DNA from 3 places in the Pseudomonas sp. 13B_2.1_Bac1 genome. Region 1 is predicted to be linked to each of the others. Evidence: predicted binding sites of a transcription regulator. Region 1 holds the regulator's gene; each other region holds the start of a gene.

Evidence for each region. Region 1 encodes FliA, which starts transcription of late flagellar genes. Its sites were predicted from a motif close to CTAAAGTTTNNNNNNNNNNNGCCGNTAA; they were not measured.
Region 2: NTD80_RS23875 (methyl-accepting chemotaxis protein) is a predicted target of FliA. The motif match lies at 2,634-2,661, and genes of this name have one in related genera.
Region 3: NTD80_RS27575 (methyl-accepting chemotaxis protein) is a predicted target of FliA. The motif match lies at 2,725-2,752, and genes of this name have one in related genera.

What each region holds. Positions count from the first base shown of each region.
Region 1 is NZ_JANLOH010000114.1:51,320-57,057, reverse strand. Features, by position in the region: gene flhF (flagellar biosynthesis protein FlhF) at 1-1,156, shown strand, start outside; gene fleN (flagellar synthesis regulator FleN) at 1,263-2,096, shown strand; gene fliA (RNA polymerase sigma factor FliA) at 2,093-2,833, shown strand; gene NTD80_RS29825 (chemotaxis response regulator CheY) at 3,004-3,378, shown strand; gene NTD80_RS29820 (protein phosphatase CheZ) at 3,397-4,185, shown strand; gene NTD80_RS29815 (chemotaxis protein CheA) at 4,197-5,738, shown strand, end outside.
Region 2 is NZ_JANLOH010000095.1:65,791-71,528, forward strand. Features, by position in the region: gene NTD80_RS23865 (cystathionine gamma-synthase) at 1-221, shown strand, start outside; gene NTD80_RS23870 (OsmC domain/YcaO domain-containing protein) at 327-2,525, opposite strand; gene NTD80_RS23875 (methyl-accepting chemotaxis protein) at 2,773-4,254, shown strand; gene NTD80_RS23880 (LysE family translocator) at 4,699-5,319, shown strand.
Region 3 is NZ_JANLOH010000109.1:1,682-7,419, forward strand. Features, by position in the region: gene NTD80_RS27560 (TonB-dependent siderophore receptor) at 1-997, opposite strand, end outside; gene NTD80_RS27565 (FecR domain-containing protein) at 1,091-2,074, opposite strand; gene NTD80_RS27570 (sigma-70 family RNA polymerase sigma factor) at 2,071-2,586, opposite strand; gene NTD80_RS27575 (methyl-accepting chemotaxis protein) at 2,865-4,745, shown strand; gene NTD80_RS27580 (SRPBCC family protein) at 4,791-5,249, opposite strand; gene NTD80_RS27585 (amino acid adenylation domain-containing protein) at 5,269-5,738, opposite strand, start outside.

The sequences.
Region 1 (5,738 bases):
CGTCCCGAACATGGAACTCGAAGACGAGCTGCGCAAGACGGCCTCGCGCATTGTCTCGGCCCAGGCCGAACTGAGCATGCGTGGCGACAGCGACGCCACTACCAACCGCCAGTTGTTCGCCGGCCTGCCGCTGACCGCTGCCGAGCCGCTGGTCGAGCCTACCTTCGTTGAACCCCCGCGTCCTGCAGCGCCGGCCCCGGCCGCCGCAGTCGACCAGCGCGTGTTCGACTCGATGCGCTTTGAACTCAATGGCCTGCGCGAGCTGCTGGAAGTGCAACTCGGCTCCCTCGCCTGGAACCAGCTGCAAGGCAGCAAGCCGCAACAGGCCAACCTGTGGCGTCGCCTGCAACGCATCGGCCTGTCCGGCCCGTTGTCGCGCGACCTGCTGGCCCTGACCACTGAAATCGAAGAACCTCGCCAGGCCTGGCGCATGTTGCTGGCCCACTTGGCGCGGATGATCGTCACCCCGGAAATCGAGCCGCTGGAAGAGGGCGGTGTGATCGCCATGGTCGGCCCTGCCGGCATGGGCAAGACCACCACCCTGGCCAAGCTGGCCGCCCGTTACGTGCTCAAGTACGGCGCGCAGAATATCGCGCTGGTGAGCATGGACAGCTACCGTATTGGTGCCCAGGAACAGCTCAAGACCTTGGGCCGGATCCTCAATGTGTCGGTGACCCATGTCGACCCGGGCCAATCCCTGGCCAACGCCCTCGACCCGCTGCTGCGCAAGCGCGTGGTGTTGATCGACACCGCCGGCCTGCAAGCCAGCGACCCGGCGTTGCGCATGCAGCTGGAAAGCCTGGCCGGGCGCGGCATCAAGTCGAAAAATTACCTGGTGCTTGCAACCACCAGCCAGAAACAGGTTCTTACCGCTGCGTACCATAGCTACAAACGCTGCGGCCTGGCCGGCTGCATCCTCACCAAGCTCGACGAAACCGCGAGCCTGGGCGAGGTGTTGAGCCTGGCCATCAGTCATGAGTTGCCGGTCGCCTACCTGACCGACGGCCCGCGGATTCCGGATGATCTGCATCTGCCGCGCCGTCATCAGTTGGTCAGCCGTGCAGTCAGCGTGCAAATGCAAGAAGAGCCTAGCGAGGAAGCGATGGCCGATATGTTCGCCGACCTCTATCACAGCCCGGCAAAGCGGGTGGGTTGAGGGCAGGATGAACACCGTGAAATGTACCTACATCGATGGTCTGCAAGCGATTCACGCGGCCAAGCCATGTAGCCTGCGTCTAAGCAAGACAAGGTAAAGAAATAAAATGGGCAGCATGCATCCCGTACAGGTGATCGCGGTGACCGGCGGCAAAGGTGGCGTCGGGAAAACTAACGTGTCAGTGAATTTGTCCCTGGCCCTGGCAGAGCTTGGCCGTCGCGTCATGCTGCTGGATGCTGACCTGGGGCTGGCGAACGTCGACGTTCTGCTGGGGCTGACGCCCAAACACACGCTTGCCGATGTGATCGAAGGGCGCTGCGAGCTGCGCGACGTGCTGCTGCAGGGCCCTGGCGGTATCCGCATCGTGCCGGCCGCCTCCGGCACCCAGAGCATGGTGCACCTGAGCCCGGCGCAGCATGCCGGCCTGATCCAGGCGTTCAGCGATATCGGCGACAACCTCGACGTGCTGGTGATCGACACCGCCGCCGGGATTGGCGAGTCCGTGGTCAGCTTCGTGCGCGCTGCGCAGGAAGTCCTGTTGGTGGTCTGCGATGAACCCACCTCGATCACCGACGCCTATGCCCTGATCAAACTGCTTAACCGTGACTACGGCATGAACCGCTTCCGCGTGCTGGCGAACATGGCCCAGAGTCCACAGGAAGGGCGCAATCTGTTCGCCAAGTTGACCAAGGTCACGGATCGCTTCCTCGATGTCGCCTTACAATACGTCGGCGCAGTTCCCTACGACGAGTGTGTACGCAAGGCTGTGCAAAAGCAGCGTGCAGTCTACGAAGCGTTCCCTCGTTCCAAATGCGCCTTGGCGTTCAAGGCTATTGCCCAGAAGGTCGATACCTGGCCGTTGCCTGCCAACCCTCGGGGGCATCTGGAGTTTTTCGTCGAGCGATTGGTGCATCAGACGAGCGCAGGACCGGTGCTATGACATCCAGCGGCTACAACCTTTACAAGAAATCGGCACGTGACAGCCAGGGTGAATTGATTGAGCGCTATGCGCCGCTGGTCAAGCGCATCGCTTATCACTTGCTGGCACGCCTGCCCGCCAGCGTCCAGGTCGAAGACCTGATCCAGGCGGGCATGATCGGCCTGCTCGAAGTGTCGACCAAATACGACGCGAGCAAGGGCGCGAGTTTCGAGACGTATGCGGGTATCCGCATCCGTGGCGCGATGCTCGATGAAGTGCGTAAAGGTGACTGGGCGCCGCGTTCGGTGCATCGCAATACGCGCATGGTCAGTGACGCAATTCGCGCAATTGAAGCAAAAACCGGTCGCGACGCTAAAGATCACGAAGTTGCGGCCGAACTCCAATTGAGTCTCGACGATTACTACGGGATTTTGAACGATACCTTGGGCAGCCGCCTGTTCAGTTTCGACGACCTGTTGCAGGACGGCGAACACGAAGGGCTGCACGAGGACGGCGCGAGTGCTCATCTGGAGCCGTCGCGCGACCTGGAGGATGAACGCTTCCAGGGTGCGTTGGCGGACGCGATTGCCAATTTGCCGGAGCGTGAGCGACTGGTGTTGGCGCTGTACTACGACGAAGAGCTGAACCTCAAGGAAATCGGTGAGGTCCTGGGGGTCAGCGAATCGCGGGTCAGCCAGTTGCACAGCCAGTGCGCAGCCCGCTTGCGGGGGCGTTTGGGAGAGTGGCGAGCGCGCTGACAGGCAGTGTTGGGGAGCACTGCAAACCACACCGCGAGGGTGATTGACCCTCGCGGGATCGGCCCGTGGTGCCCCCGGCAGTCCTTTTTGTGTAATGCCTGTTGATTGAAATGGCGCGTCCAGGTGCTGGGCGCGTTTAAGACTGCTTGGAGGTCGAATTGGACAAGAACATGAAAATCCTCATCGTTGATGACTTCTCAACGATGCGGCGGATCATAAAAAACCTGTTGCGTGACCTTGGGTTCACTAACACGGTCGAGGCGGATGACGGCATTACGGCGATTCCGATCCTCAACAGCGGGAGCATCGACTTTCTGGTAACGGACTGGAACATGCCGGGCATGACCGGTATCGACTTGCTGCGCCATGTGCGCGCCGACGAAAAACTGCGCAGCCTTCCCGTGCTGATGGTGACCGCCGAAGCCAAGCGTGAGCAGATCATCGAAGCCGCCCAAGCCGGGGTCAACGGTTACGTGGTCAAGCCATTCACTGCATTGGCCTTGAAAGAGAAGATCGAAAAAATCTTCGAACGCATCCACGGCTAATGCCATCGCGGGGGAGCTATGGAGCATAAAGAAACGTCACAGGGAGACTTTGAGTCGACCCTGAAAAAGCATGCTCACCAGTTGGTCGACAGCCTTGAAAAAGGCCAGTTCGGCGACGCGGTGCAGTTAATCCATGAGCTCAACCAGACCCGTGACCGCGGCCTGTATCAGGAAGTGGGCAAGCTCACACGCGAGCTGCACAGTGCGATTGTCAATTTCCAGATTGACCCGCACATGCCCCAGGCCGAAGAAATTTCGCAAATCACCGACGCGACCGAACGCCTGTCCTATGTGGTCAGGCTGACTGAAGCGGCGGCCAACCGCACCATGGACCTGGTGGAAAACGCCACGCCTCTGGTCAATGGCATGGCCACCGAAGCCCAGGCCCTGAGCCACGATTGGGGCCGCTTCATGCGCCGCGAAGTGGGGGCTGAGGAGTTTCGTGAACTGGCGCGTCGGGTCGACGGATTCTTGTCACGCAGCGAGCAGGAAAACCGCACGGTTTCCAGCAACCTCAATGACATTCTGCTGGCCCAGGATTACCAGGACCTCACCGGCCAGGTGATCAAGCGTGTGACCCAGTTGGTCACCGAAGTGGAAAGCAACCTGCTCAAACTGGTGCTCATGGCCGGCCAGGTAGACCGTTTTGCCGGCATCGAACATGACCGTGAAGCGATCCTCTCGGAAAAAGATCCACAAAAACATCTCGCCAAGGGTGAAGGTCCGCAGATTCATGCCGATAAACGTGAAGACGTTGTGTCAGGTCAGGATGACGTAGATGACCTGTTATCCAGTTTAGGCTTCTAAGGAGCACCCACATGAGCTTCGGCGCCGATGAAGAAATCCTTCAGGATTTCCTTGTAGAGGCCGGCGAAATTTTAGAGCAACTGTCCGAGCAACTGGTCGAGCTGGAAAGCCGTCCGGATGATGCGAACCTGCTCAATGCAATTTTTCGCGGTTTTCACACTGTAAAAGGGGGCGCCGGCTTCCTCCAGCTCCATGAGCTGGTGGAGTGCTGCCACATCGCCGAGAACGTGTTCGACATCCTGCGCAAGGGTGAGCGTCACGTTGACTCGGAATTGATGGACGTGATTCTCGAAGCACTGGATGCGGTCAACGGCATGTTCAGCGAAGTCCGCGAACGTGCCCCGATCACTGCGGCCACCCCGGAACTGCTCGCCGCCCTGGCGCGCCTGGCAGAACCGGCAGACACCTCGGCAGCGCCCGTGGCGCAAGCTGAGCCTGCGCCTGTGGCAGAGCCTGAAGCGGATGTGACGGACAGCGAGTTCGAGCAGTTGCTCAACTCCCTCAATGCGGTGAAAGCCGAGGCTGAAGCGCCTGCTGCAGCCGCGCCACAAGCGCCGACCAGCGAAGACATTACCGACGCAGAATTTGAATCCCTGCTCGACCAGCTGCACGGCAAAGGCCAGTTCGCGGCCGACGCCGTGGCCCCTGCCGCCGCTGCGGATGCGCCTGCCGCGTCGACCAGCACCGACATCACCGATGACGAATTCGAAGCACTGCTCGACCAACTGCATGGCAAAGGTACCTTCGCGGCCGACGCCTTGCCGGAAGTCGCCGCGACTGCCACTGCGCCGGCCGCTGCGGCAGAACCTGCGGGCGACGGTCTGATCAGCGACCACGAGTTCGAATCCCTGCTCGACGAATTGCACGGCAAGGGCAAGTTCAGCGAAGTGGCTCCGGCTGCCGCCGCGACCGCCACCCCGGTGGCGGCAAAACCGGCGCCGGCCAAGGCCGCTGCACCTGCTGCCAAACCGGCCCCGGCACCTGCCGCCGCCCCGGCTGCTGCTCGCGCGCCGGCCGCTGCCGTGGCCGAGAAGCCGGCCAGTGAAGCCGAAACCACCGTGCGGGTCGATACCGCGCGCCTGGACGACATCATGAACATGGTCGGCGAACTGGTGCTGGTGCGTAACCGCCTCGTGCGCCTGGGCCTGAGCAGTGGCGATGAAGCCATGCAAAAGGCCGTGTCGAACCTCGACGTGGTCACCGCCGACCTGCAGACCGCCGTGATGAAGACGCGGATGCAGCCGATCAAGAAAGTCTTCGGGCGCTTCCCGCGTCTGGTTCGCGACCTGGCACGCCAGCTCAAGAAAGAGATCAACCTGGAACTGGTGGGCGAAGAGACCGACCTCGACAAGAACCTGGTCGAGGCCCTGGCCGATCCGCTGGTCCACTTGGTGCGCAACGCCGTCGACCACGGCGTCGAAACCCCGGAAGAGCGCGAAGCTTCGGGCAAGTCGCGCAACGGCAAAGTGATTCTGGCGGCCGAGCAGGAGGGTGACCACATCCTGCTGTCGATCACCGATGACGGCAAGGGCATGGACCCGACCATCCTGCGC
Region 2 (5,738 bases), on a different contig from region 1:
CTACGCGCTTCCTGGAGAACGTCAAGATCTTCGCCCTGGCCGAAAGCCTCGGCGGCGTGGAGAGCCTGATCGAGCACCCGGCGATCATGACCCACGCCAGCATCCCCGCCGCCACGCGCGCGCAGTTGGGGATCGGCGATGGGTTGGTACGGTTGTCGGTGGGGGTCGAGGATGTGGAGGACTTGCGCGCCGACCTGGCCCAGGCGTTGGCGCAGATCTAACCGAGGAAACGGGCCTTTCGGGAGCTTGGCCGGCGATGCAGACACCGCGGTGCACCAGGTGCTTCGCGGTGATGCAACCGCCGGCCAAGCTCCCACATAAGTCCATCAGCTTGACGTTACATTGGCCCGTGCGCTGTGCAGTTTCTTGTAGCTGTCGATCAGGCGCAGATGCCGATCCAGCCCTTCCAGCTTCATGCTGGTGGGCGTCAGCCCGTAGAAGCGCACGCTGCCCTCGACCGAGCCGATCACCGCGTCCATCCGCTCATTGCCAAACATGCGGCGGAAGTTGGCTTCGTAGTCTGCCAGCTCCAGGTCTTCGTCCAGTTCCATCTCCAGCACCGCGTTCACCGCCTGGTAGAACAACCCGCGTTCGACGGTGTTGTCGTTGTACTGCAGGAACATCTCCACGCACTCCTTGGCCTCTTCGTATTGCTTGAGGGCGAGGTAGATCAGCAGCTTCAGCTCCAGGATGGTCAGTTGGCCCCACGCGGTGTTGTCGTCGAACTCGATGCCGATCAAGGTGGTGATGTCGGTGTAGTCGTCCAGCTCGCTTTCCACCAGGCGCTCGGCCAGTGCCTGCAGCGCCTCGTCGTCGAGGCTGTGCAGGTTGAGGATATCGGCGCGGAAAAACAGCGCCTTGTTGGTGTTGTCCCAGATCAGGTCATCCACCGGGTAGATTTCCGAGTAGTCAGGCACCAGGATGCGGCAGGCCGTGGCGCCGAGGTGTTCGTACACCGCCATGTAGGACTCTTTGCCCATACCCTCCAGAATGCCGAACAGCGTCGCGGCTTCTTCGGCGTTGGAGTTTTCCCCCTGGCCGGAGAAGTCCCACTCGACGAATTCGTAGTCCGACTGGGCACTGAAGAAGCGCCACGAGACCACGCCGCTGGAGTCGATGAAGTGCTCGACGAAGTTGTTCGGCTCGGTCACTGCGTGGCCTTCGAAAGTCGGCTGGGGCAGATCGTTCAAGCCTTCGAAACTGCGGCCCTGGAGCAGCTCGGTGAGGCTGCGCTCCAGCGCGACTTCCAGACTCGGGTGTGCGCCGAACGAGGCGAATACGCCGCCGGTGCGCGGGTTCATCAGGGTCACGCACATCACCGGGAATTCACCGCCCAGGGACGCGTCCTTGACCAGTACGGGGAAGCCCTGGGCTTCCAGGCCCTGGATACCGGCGAGGATGCTCGGGTATTTGGCCAGCACCTCGGCCGGCACATCCGGCAGGGCGAATTCGCCTTCGATGATTTCGCGTTTCACCGCGCGCTCGAAGATCTCCGACAGGCACTGCACCTGGGCTTCGGCCAGGGTGTTGCCGGCGCTCATGCCGTTGCTGAGGTAGAGGTTTTCGATCAGGTTGGAGGGGAAGTACACCACTTCGCCGTCCGACTGACGCACGAAGGGCAGCGAAACGATGCCACGTGCTTCATTGCCGGAGTTGGTGTCGTACAGGTGCGAGCCGCGCAACTCGCCGTCGCGGTTGTAGATCTTCAGGCAGTAGGCATCGAGGATTTCGCTCGGCAGCTCATCCTTGCGACCCGGCTGGAACCAGCGTTCGTCCGGGTAATGCACGAATGGCGCGTTGGCCAGCTCTTCACCCCAGAACTGGTCGTTGTAGAAGAAGTTGCAGTTGAGCCGCTCGATGAATTCGCCCAGCGCCGAGGCCAGTGCGCCCTCTTTGGTCGCGCCCTTGCCATTGGTGAAGCACATCGGCGAATGCGCGTCGCGGATGTGCAGCGACCAAACATTGGGCACGATATTGCGCCACGACGCGATCTCGATCTTCATCCCCAGGCCGGCGAGGATCGCCGACATGTTGGCGATGGTCTGCTCCAGCGGCAGGTCCTTGCCGGCGATATAGGTGCCGGCTTCGGTGCCCACGCCAGGCATCAACAACGCCTGGGCGTCGGCGTCGAGGTTGTCGACTTCCTCGATCACAAACTCGGGACCGGCCTGCACGACTTTCTTCACGGTGCAACGGTCGATGGAACGCAGGATGCCCTGGCGATCTTTGTCGGAAATATCGGCGGGTAATTCAACCTGGATCTTGAAGATCTGGTTATAGCGGTTTTCCGGGTCGACGATGTTGTTCTGCGACAGGCGAATATTGTCGGTGGGGATATTGCGCGTCTGGCAATACAACTTCACGAAGTACGCCGCGCACAATGCCGATGACGCCAGGAAGTAATCGAAAGGCCCCGGCGCCGAGCCATCGCCCTTGTAGCGAATAGGCTGGTCGGCAATGACCGTGAAATCATCGAACTTGGCTTCAAGTCGGAGATTGTCGAGAAAGTTGACCTTGATTTCCATGCGGGCACACCAGAATAACGGGCTATATAAAAATGGCCGCCATTATGAAGTGTTTCACCGGGAAGTTTCAGGCTTTTGACCAGTGGCTGGCGAATTGTCGAATGTGCATTAACCTTTTGGCAGTTGGCGCCGATGGACTGAGTGCAACCAGGGAGTAGTCGGAATGCGCAACAACCAGCCTGTTACACAGCGCGAGATTTCACTCGCGTCTTCGCAAAAACTCATCTCCGCCACCGATGTCCGGGGTGTGATCACTTACTGCAACGATGCCTTTGTCGCCATCAGCGGATTCAACCGCGCCGACCTGATCGGCGCGCCGCAAAACATCGTGCGTCACCCCGATGTCCCCCCCGCCGTGTTCGCGCACATGTGGAACGCGCTCAAGCAAGGCCTGCCCTGGATGGGCATCGTCAAGAACCGTGCGAAAAATGGCGACCATTATTGGGTCAACGCCTATGTCACCCCCATCTTCGAAGGCGCCAATGTGGTGGGTTTCGAGTCGGTGCGGGTTAAACCCAGCGCCGATGAAATCCGTCGCGCCGAGGCGCTGTACCGGCGCATCAGCCAAGGCAAGCCAGGCGTGCCGCGCCAGGATGCGTGGCTGCCAGCGGCCTTGAGCTGCGTACCCTATGTGGCGACCGCCGTTGCCGGCAGCGTTGCCGGGTTGTTCCTCAGTGCACCGCTGGCTATCGCGGTGGCCGTGGCGGTCGCAGTGCCGGTGGGTGTGCTGTGCTCGCGCGTTCGCCAGGGCAGCACTTTGCGCCTGCTGGCGGGCGTCGAGCCGTCGACCTCGGATGCCTTGATCGCGCAGATGTACAGTGACGCACGCGGGCCTCAAGCCCGTTTGGAAACCGCGTTTCTCAGCCAGACTGCACGCCTGAAGACGTGCCTGACCCGCCTGCAGGACAGCGCCGAACAGCTCAGCGCCCTCGCCGGCCAATCCGATCAATTGGCCACGGCCAGCGCCAACGGCCTGGACCGTCAACGCGTCGAAACCGAGCAGGTCTCGGCCGCCGTCAACCAGATGGCCGCGACCACCCAGGAAGTCGCCAGCCACGTGCAACGCACCGCCGATGCCACCCAGCAAGCCAACGTGCTGACCGGGCGTGGCCGCGAAGTGGCGCGCGATACCCGCGAAGCCATCGAGCGCCTGTCTGCCGTGGTCGGCGAGACGGGCGTCACCGTGGCGCAGTTGGCCAAGGACAGTGACGAAATCGGCAGCGTGGTGGATGTGATCAAGGGCATCGCCGACCAAACCAACCTGCTCGCGCTCAACGCCGCGATCGAGGCCGCGCGCGCCGGCGACATGGGCCGTGGCTTCGCGGTGGTGGCCGACGAAGTACGCCAGTTGGCCCAGCGCACCACGCAATCAACCACCCAGATCCACGCGCTGATCACTCAGTTGCAGGCATCTTCCAACAATGCCGTGCAAAGCATGCAACACGGCCAGCGCCAGGCCGAGGAAGGCGTGGCCTGGGTGCTGGAAGCGGACCAGGCACTGGTGGGCATCAGCGAAGCGGTGTCGCATATCACCGACATGACCACCCAGATCGCCGCCGCGACCGAGGAACAAAGCGCGGTCGCCGAGGAGATCAGCCGCAACATCACCACCATCGCCGAACTGGCCGACCAGACCTCGATCCAAGCCCATCAATCCACGGACCTGAGCAAGGAACTGACCCATACCGCGTCCACCCAATACGCCTTGGTTGAACGCTTCAACCGCTGAGTGCGATGGGGGCCGCGGGCTTCCTGTGGCATAGGACATTCCTGTGGCATAGGAAGCCTTGGGCAAAGGACCCTCCTATGGCAAAGGGGCCTCTGTGGCAAAGGTTCTTCTTATGGCAAAGGGGCCCTCTGGGGTAAAAGGACCTTCCTTTGGCAAAATGGCCCCCAGTGGCAAAGGACCTTCCTATGGCAAAAGGACCTTCATGTGGCAAAGGCGCCCCCTGTGGCGAGCGGGCTTGTCCCGCGTTGGGCTGCGCAGCAGCCCCAATACCCTAGATCCTGACACCGCACACTTCGCTCGATTGGGCCCCCTGCCCAGCCCAACTCGAGCAGTGCGACGATTCGCCCCCCCAGCAACTCTATCCCCCATAAGCTACCCACGCCTTTGCGACCCGGACCTGCTTGAGGTAACGTCCCCCCACGCGCCCTCATGAAGCCTCTCGCCATGTCCATTGCCGATAACCTCATCGCCTTTACCTTCGCCGCCACCCTGCTGACGCTCACGCCCGGGCTCGACACCGCACTGGTGCTGCGGACCGCCACGGTAGAAGGCAAACGCCAGGCGCTGCAGGCCACCCTGGGAATCAACGCCGGTTGCCTGCTGTGGGGCGCGGCGGTGGCCTTCGGCCTGGGCGCGTTGATTGCGGTGTCCGAGGTGGCATTCAACCTGCTCAAGTACTGTGGCGCGGCCTACCTGGCCTGGCTGGGCTTGAACATGCTGCTGCGTCCCCGTCGCTCACTGGCACCGGCTTCGCCCGAAGCCAAACCCGGCGGCAACTGGTTTATCAAGGGCATGCTGGGGAATGTGCTGAACCCCAAGGTGGGAATTTTCTACGTGTCCTTCCTGCCGCAATTCATTCCGCAAGGGCATTCGCTGATCGCCTGGACATTCGGCCTGGTGAGCATCCACGTGGTGCTCGGGCTGCTGTGGTCGCTGGTGCTGATCGGCGCCACGCAGCAACTGTCCGGCTTTCTGCGCCGCGAGCAAGTCATCCAGTGGATGGACCGCACCACCGGCGTGATCTTCGTGTTGTTTGCCGCGCGGCTGGCGTTCAGCAGGCGCTGAGCCATTCGCTATCCGAACCATGCGCAACGCCAACAAGACTGAATTCTCCGGGTGAGACAAAGCCCCCCTTGTGGGAGCCGTCGAGCCCCGGCGAGGCCGCGAAAGCGGTGGGTCAGGCGCGAAATACATCGGCAATGCCGCCGCCTTCGCGGCCTCGCTGGGGCTCGACGGCTCCCACATTTGATCTTTGGGGCGGCGGATTATGGGGTGCGACTCAAGGCTGCTTGCGACAGGCCGGTATCGAGGCTAACACCGCCGATCCCCTGTGGGAGCCGTCGAGCCCCGGCGAGGCCGCGAAAGCGGTGTGTCAGGCGCGAAATTCATTGGCAATGCCACCGCCTTCGCGGCCTCGCTGGGGCTCGACGGCTCCCACAGGAGGGGATCGGGGCGTTTGCTCGGACTCGTTTAATGCCCACGAC
Region 3 (5,738 bases), on a different contig from region 1:
CGTGATCAAACTGTGTGTCGGACTTATCCGTTAGCCCCGTGAGTCGATAGGCAATGCGCTTGTCATCATCCACAGGCCCACTGAAGTCAAAGCCCATGCCGCGCTGTCCGTTGCTGCCCACGGTTGCCTGCACCTGGTGATAAGGCTCGAACAATGGCTTCTTGCTGGTCAGCGCCACCAGGCCGCCGGGCGAACTGCGTCCATACAGCACTGAAGAGGGGCCCTTGAGAATGTCCACGCGTTCCAGAAAGTACGGATCCACCTGCATCGTGCTGTACGTACCGCTGTCCCCCATGGACTTCAGCCCATCGAGGTAAATGTTATCCACAGAACCATCGTTGAAACCGCGCATTGCCACATAGTCATATCGATGAGTGGCGCCGTATGGGTTGGTCAACACGCCAGGGGTGTAACGCATGGCTTGAGCAACCGTCTGTGAGCCCTGGTCGTCCATCTGCTCGCGCGTGACGACCGAAACCGTTTGCGAGGTTTCCAGCAACGCGGTGCTGGTCTTGGTCGCGATCTGGCTGTGAGTCGCGTTGTAGCCTTCCATGCTTCCCAGAGCGTTACCCAAGGCAAAACCCTTGATATCAGTGGTCGGTAACGTGAGCGCAGTACTTTGTGGCGGCGCCTGCAGCACGAAACTGACACCGTCTTCGGAAATAGCCTGCAAGCCGGAGCCGTTGAGCAAATGATTCAGGCCTTGCTCGGCGGAGTACTCGCCCTGCAGTCCGGTCGATTGTCGGCCCTGAGTTTGCGCAGGCGTGGCGGAAAGAGTGATGCCTGCCTGTCGGGCGAACTGATTGAGCGCGTCGCTCAGCGGCCCTGCGGGAATCTCATAGTGTTGACTGACCTGTACGGCACCTGCCTCTGCGGCCATGCTGCTGGTCGATACCACGCTGATGCCCATCGCTGTCGACAGCATTGCCGCGCGTACGGCTTTCCTCAATAACGGGTAGGAAGAGTTGGAAGAGTTGCGGGGAAAACGCACAGTCATGATCAAGGTCCGTAGAGGCCGGTGAGGGCAGATTGAAAGGCTTACTGTCTAAGCCGGTCTCACGGGAAAAAGCCGCCAAAAAAAGTCAGGGGATCAGACAGACCGCTCAAGGCTCACCCACCAACGCGTGCGATAGCGCACCTGGACGGGCAGAGTCTGCGGCAAGATCGCCAGCAACTTGTCGGTGTCTTCCAGGCGGAAAACCCCCGATAGCCGCAGGTCGGCGACATCTGCCGAGCAACCCAGATAGCCATGACGATAACGTCCTACTTCCGCTAGGAAATCAGCCAGGCGCATGGCACGCGTCACGATCAGCCCATCGGCCCAGGCGCTGATGTCCATATCCAGGGGTGGGACAAGGGTGGCCTGGGTCTGGCTCACGAGGTAGTTTTCGCCCGCGTGAACCTGCGTTGACAGGCCATCTGCCTGGTGCGGAGAATGAATGGCGACATTGCCGCTGACCACACTCAACCGCGTGCATTCGCTGTCTTGGCGTACGGCGAACCGGCCATCGATGCCTTCGAGCAAGCCGTGGCGTGTTTTCACCAGCAACGGCGTGGATGCGGCCGCGCCGCAGGTCACCAGGATTTCCCCGCGCAGCAGGGTGATCAGGCGCTGCTGCGGGTTGAAGTCCAGGTCCACTGCACTGTCAGTATTGAGTTGCAGGCGGGTGCCATCCGGCAACTGGATGCTGCGCCGTTCGCCGGTGGCCGTAGCGAGGTCGGAGGTCCAGCGCTGCCAGCCGGTGAGGTCGCGACTGATCCAGGCCGCGGATCCGAGTAGCACAACACCCGACAACAGCTTCAGCGCCTGCCGTCGTCCCAGCCCCTGCGCACTGTTCTCAAGCGCCCTATGCGCCCCGGGAATCGCCGTGAGTTGGCTGCTCAATTCCTGTTGCAGCGCCTGCACCCGTTGCCAGGCCAGTTCGTGGTCGTGGTGAGCGGCGCGCCAATGCTCACATTGCGCGCGCAGGCGCACATTGGCGCGGTTGTTACGCAGGCGCAGTGCCCAGCTGATAGCTTGTTTGACCACCTGGGGATCCGGCCCGGAACGCGCGACGTTATCCATCGGCGTCATGATTCATACCGCAGCACGTAACAGTGGTAGAGCGCTTCGGCGACGTATCGCTCGACCGAGCGCAGCGACACGTCCATCTGTTGCGCGATTTGCTTGTACGTCAATCCATCGCACTGAGCCAATAGAAAAGCCTTACGCACCTTTGGCTTCAGTCCTTCAAGAAGTCGGGCGACCTCTTCCAACAACTCCAGCACCAATGCCCGCGCTTCGGCACTCGGGGCCAATGCTTCCGGCAAATGGGCGATGGATTCAAGGTAGGCCCGTTCGATCTCCTCGCGACGCCAGTGATCAATCACCAAGCCGCGTGCGATGGTGCGCAGGAAAGCCCGAGGTGCCCTCAGTTCAAACCGTTCGGTTTTCTGCAGCAGCCGCACAAAGGTGTCTTGAGCCAGGTCGGCAGCATCCGCAGCATTCCCCAGGCGCCCGCGCAGCCAGGTCTTCAGCCAGTGGTGATGGGTGCTGTAAAGCGTGTGCACGACATTTTCACACGCGAGGTACTCAGAAGACGGCATTCAAACTGACCTGGCCAAACGTTACAAATGATAATTAGTCGCATTGTTTGGGAGGCTGAAAAATTTTGCAACTCTGATCCTTGTACGACAACCACTTGTCGGTTTCCTACGCAAAATAAGGATCCTTCTCACAATTTCCTAAGTTTTGCCGGGGCCTGGCCGAAAGCCTGACGAGCCATGCGTGCACCGAAATAGAGCAGCCCCAGAAGCTGCCTATACCGTACATGGAATGTTCCACTCGGCACGCTCACCCCCCTTTGGCAAAAGAAGTCGATGAAATGAATCTCAAATTCAGTCATAAAATTCTGTTGGCCGCGTCAGGCGTCGTGGTTCTGGCCTTCGCGTTATTCACCCTCTACAACGACTACCTGCAACGCAGCACCATCAAGCAGAACCTGGAATCGTCTATCCAGCAATCCGGTGAACTCACTGCCAGCAGTGTGCAGAACTGGCTCAGTGGTCGAATACTGGTGCTCGAAAGCCTGACGCAAAACATTGCCCATCAGGGCAGTGGTGCCGACCTCCCAGGATTGGTCGATCAGGCGGCCTTCACCTCCAACTTCCAGTTCACCTATGTCGGGCAAACCAACGGTGTGTTTACCCAACGCCCGGACGCGAAGATGCCCGACGGCTATGACCCTCGCCAGCGCCCCTGGTACAAGCAAGCTGTGGCCGCCGATAAGCCCATGCTTACGCCGCCGTACATGGCCGCAGTGGGTGGGCAGATCGTAACTATCGCCATGCCGGTGAAAAAGAACGGCGAATTGCTCGGTGTGGTCGGTGGCGACCTGAGCCTGCAGACCTTGGTGAAGATCATCAACTCGGTGGATTTCGGCGGTATTGGCCACGCGTTTCTGGTCAGTGGTGACGGCCAGGTCATCGTCAGTCCGGATCAGGACCAGGTGATGAAAAACCTCAAGGACATCTACCCAGGCACCCACGTCCGTATCGAGAAAGTCAGCCAGGATGTGGTCCTCAATGGTCAGGACCGGATTTTGTCATTCACCCCTATCAGTGGGTTGCCGGGTGCAGATTGGTACATCGGCCTGTCGATCGATAAAGAAAAAGCCTACGCACCGCTGGGGAAATTCCGTACTTCCGCACTGATCGCCATGCTGATCGCCGTGGTCGTGATTGCTGTGCTGCTGAGCTTGCTGATCCAGGTACTGCTGCGCCCTCTGACCACCATGGGTGTGGCCATGCAGGACATTGCCCAGGGCGAGGGCGATTTGACCCGCCGCCTGGCGGTCACCAGCAAGGATGAGTTCGGCGAAGTCGGCAGTGCGTTCAATCAGTTCGTGGAGCGCATTCACGCCTCGATTTCCGAAGTGTCTTCGGCCACTCGCCAGGTGCATGACTTGTCGCAGCGCGTGATGGCGTCTTCGAACGCCTCGATCGTCGGCTCCGACGAACAAAGCGCCCGCACCAATAGCGTGGCCGCCGCAATCAATGAGCTGGGGGCGGCCACCCAGGAAATTGCACGTAACGCCGCCGACGCTTCCCAGCATGCCAGTGGTGCCAGTGAGCAGGCCGACGATGGCCGCAAAGTGGTGGAGCAGACCATCCTGGCGATGTCTGCGCTGTCGCAGAAGATCAGCCTGTCCTGCACGCAGATCGAAACCCTGAATGCCAGCACCGACAATATTGGCCACATCCTTGATGTGATCAAAGGCATCTCCCAGCAAACCAACTTGCTCGCGCTCAACGCCGCCATCGAAGCGGCACGTGCTGGCGAGGCCGGGCGTGGTTTTGCAGTGGTCGCCGATGAGGTCCGCAACCTGGCTCACCGTACCCAGGAGTCGGCCGAAGAGATCCACAAGATGATCACCTCGCTGCAAGTGGGCTCGCGTGAAGCGGTAACCACCATGAATGCCAGCCAGGCATCCAGCGAAGAGAGCGTAGAAGTCGCCAACCAGGCCGGTGAGCGCCTGGTCAGCGTGACGCAGCGGATCGTCGAGATCGATGGCATGAACCAATCCGTCGCCGCGGCCACCGAGGAGCAGACCGCGGTAGTGGAAACGCTCAACGTCGACATCAACCAGATCAACCTGCTCAACCAGCAGGGTGTGGCCAACCTGAATGAAACCTTGAAGGACTGCGATGCGCTGTCGCAGCAGGCCAATCGGTTGAAGCAACTGGTCGACAGCTTCAAGATTTGAACCGCTGATCAACCTGGCAGGCGCGGATCACTCTGCTCCTGCCGCTCAACCCAGCAACCGCCGCACATTCTCCAGCGCACTGTCGGCGAACCCCTGCAAGAACTGCTCGAATCCAGCCTGTGCTGCATCCATGGGCTCGGCAACGAGGGTCCAGGTCACCCTGGAACACTCCGTACCCATGGCCTCCACCTGGATGGCCGCCCACAACCTGGCCACGCCCAGCGTGTTGTAGAGGGTGGTCCAGGTCATGTGCATGGCGTGCTCGTCGCGGCTGTTGAGTTGCTCCACGACACAGTGGCCGTCGCGGAAAAACTTGCGGCGTAAAGCGCCCACGCCGGTGCCGATCATTTCGATATGCGTGAGCGCGGGGATGAACACGTTGAAGCCGGCAAACTGCCCCACCATGCTCCACAGGCGGGTGGCAGGGCAGTCGACCACGACAGAGGCCACGATCGGCGGGGCGCTCGGGTTGCGGATTAATGTATCGGGTTGCAGTGGTTTCATGAGGGTGTCCTGAGGCGTTTCAAAGAAAGCCGATGGCCTTGAGGTAGTTGCAGCCTTTGCTCAGCAGTGCCGCGTCTTTTTCCGGGTACTGCTCCCCCATCTGCCGGACGCCTTGCCGCGCGTTGTCATGGCGAATCATTGAGGTGTCGCCGATGTCTTCGTCCAGGCGGTCGAGGTAAAAGCCGAGCACGCCAAACAATGCGTTGTCCTGGTTGACCGTACGCAGCGCCTGCTGCCAGTGCGCGACGCTCACCCGTTCGAACCTGTGGCCCGCCTGGCTGAAGGCATCCAGGTAGTGCGCCCAACTCAAAGGCTGTGGGTTGTGCAGGTTGAATACGCTTGCGCCTGCTTGAAAGCTGGCGCAGTGGAACGCAATGAACCGGGCCAGGAAGTCCACGGGCATCAGGTCGAAATTGAGTTCCAGACGCGGTAGCAGGCCCAATTGGAGCGAGCCTTTGAGCATCAGCATCAGGCGATTTTTCTGCGGCT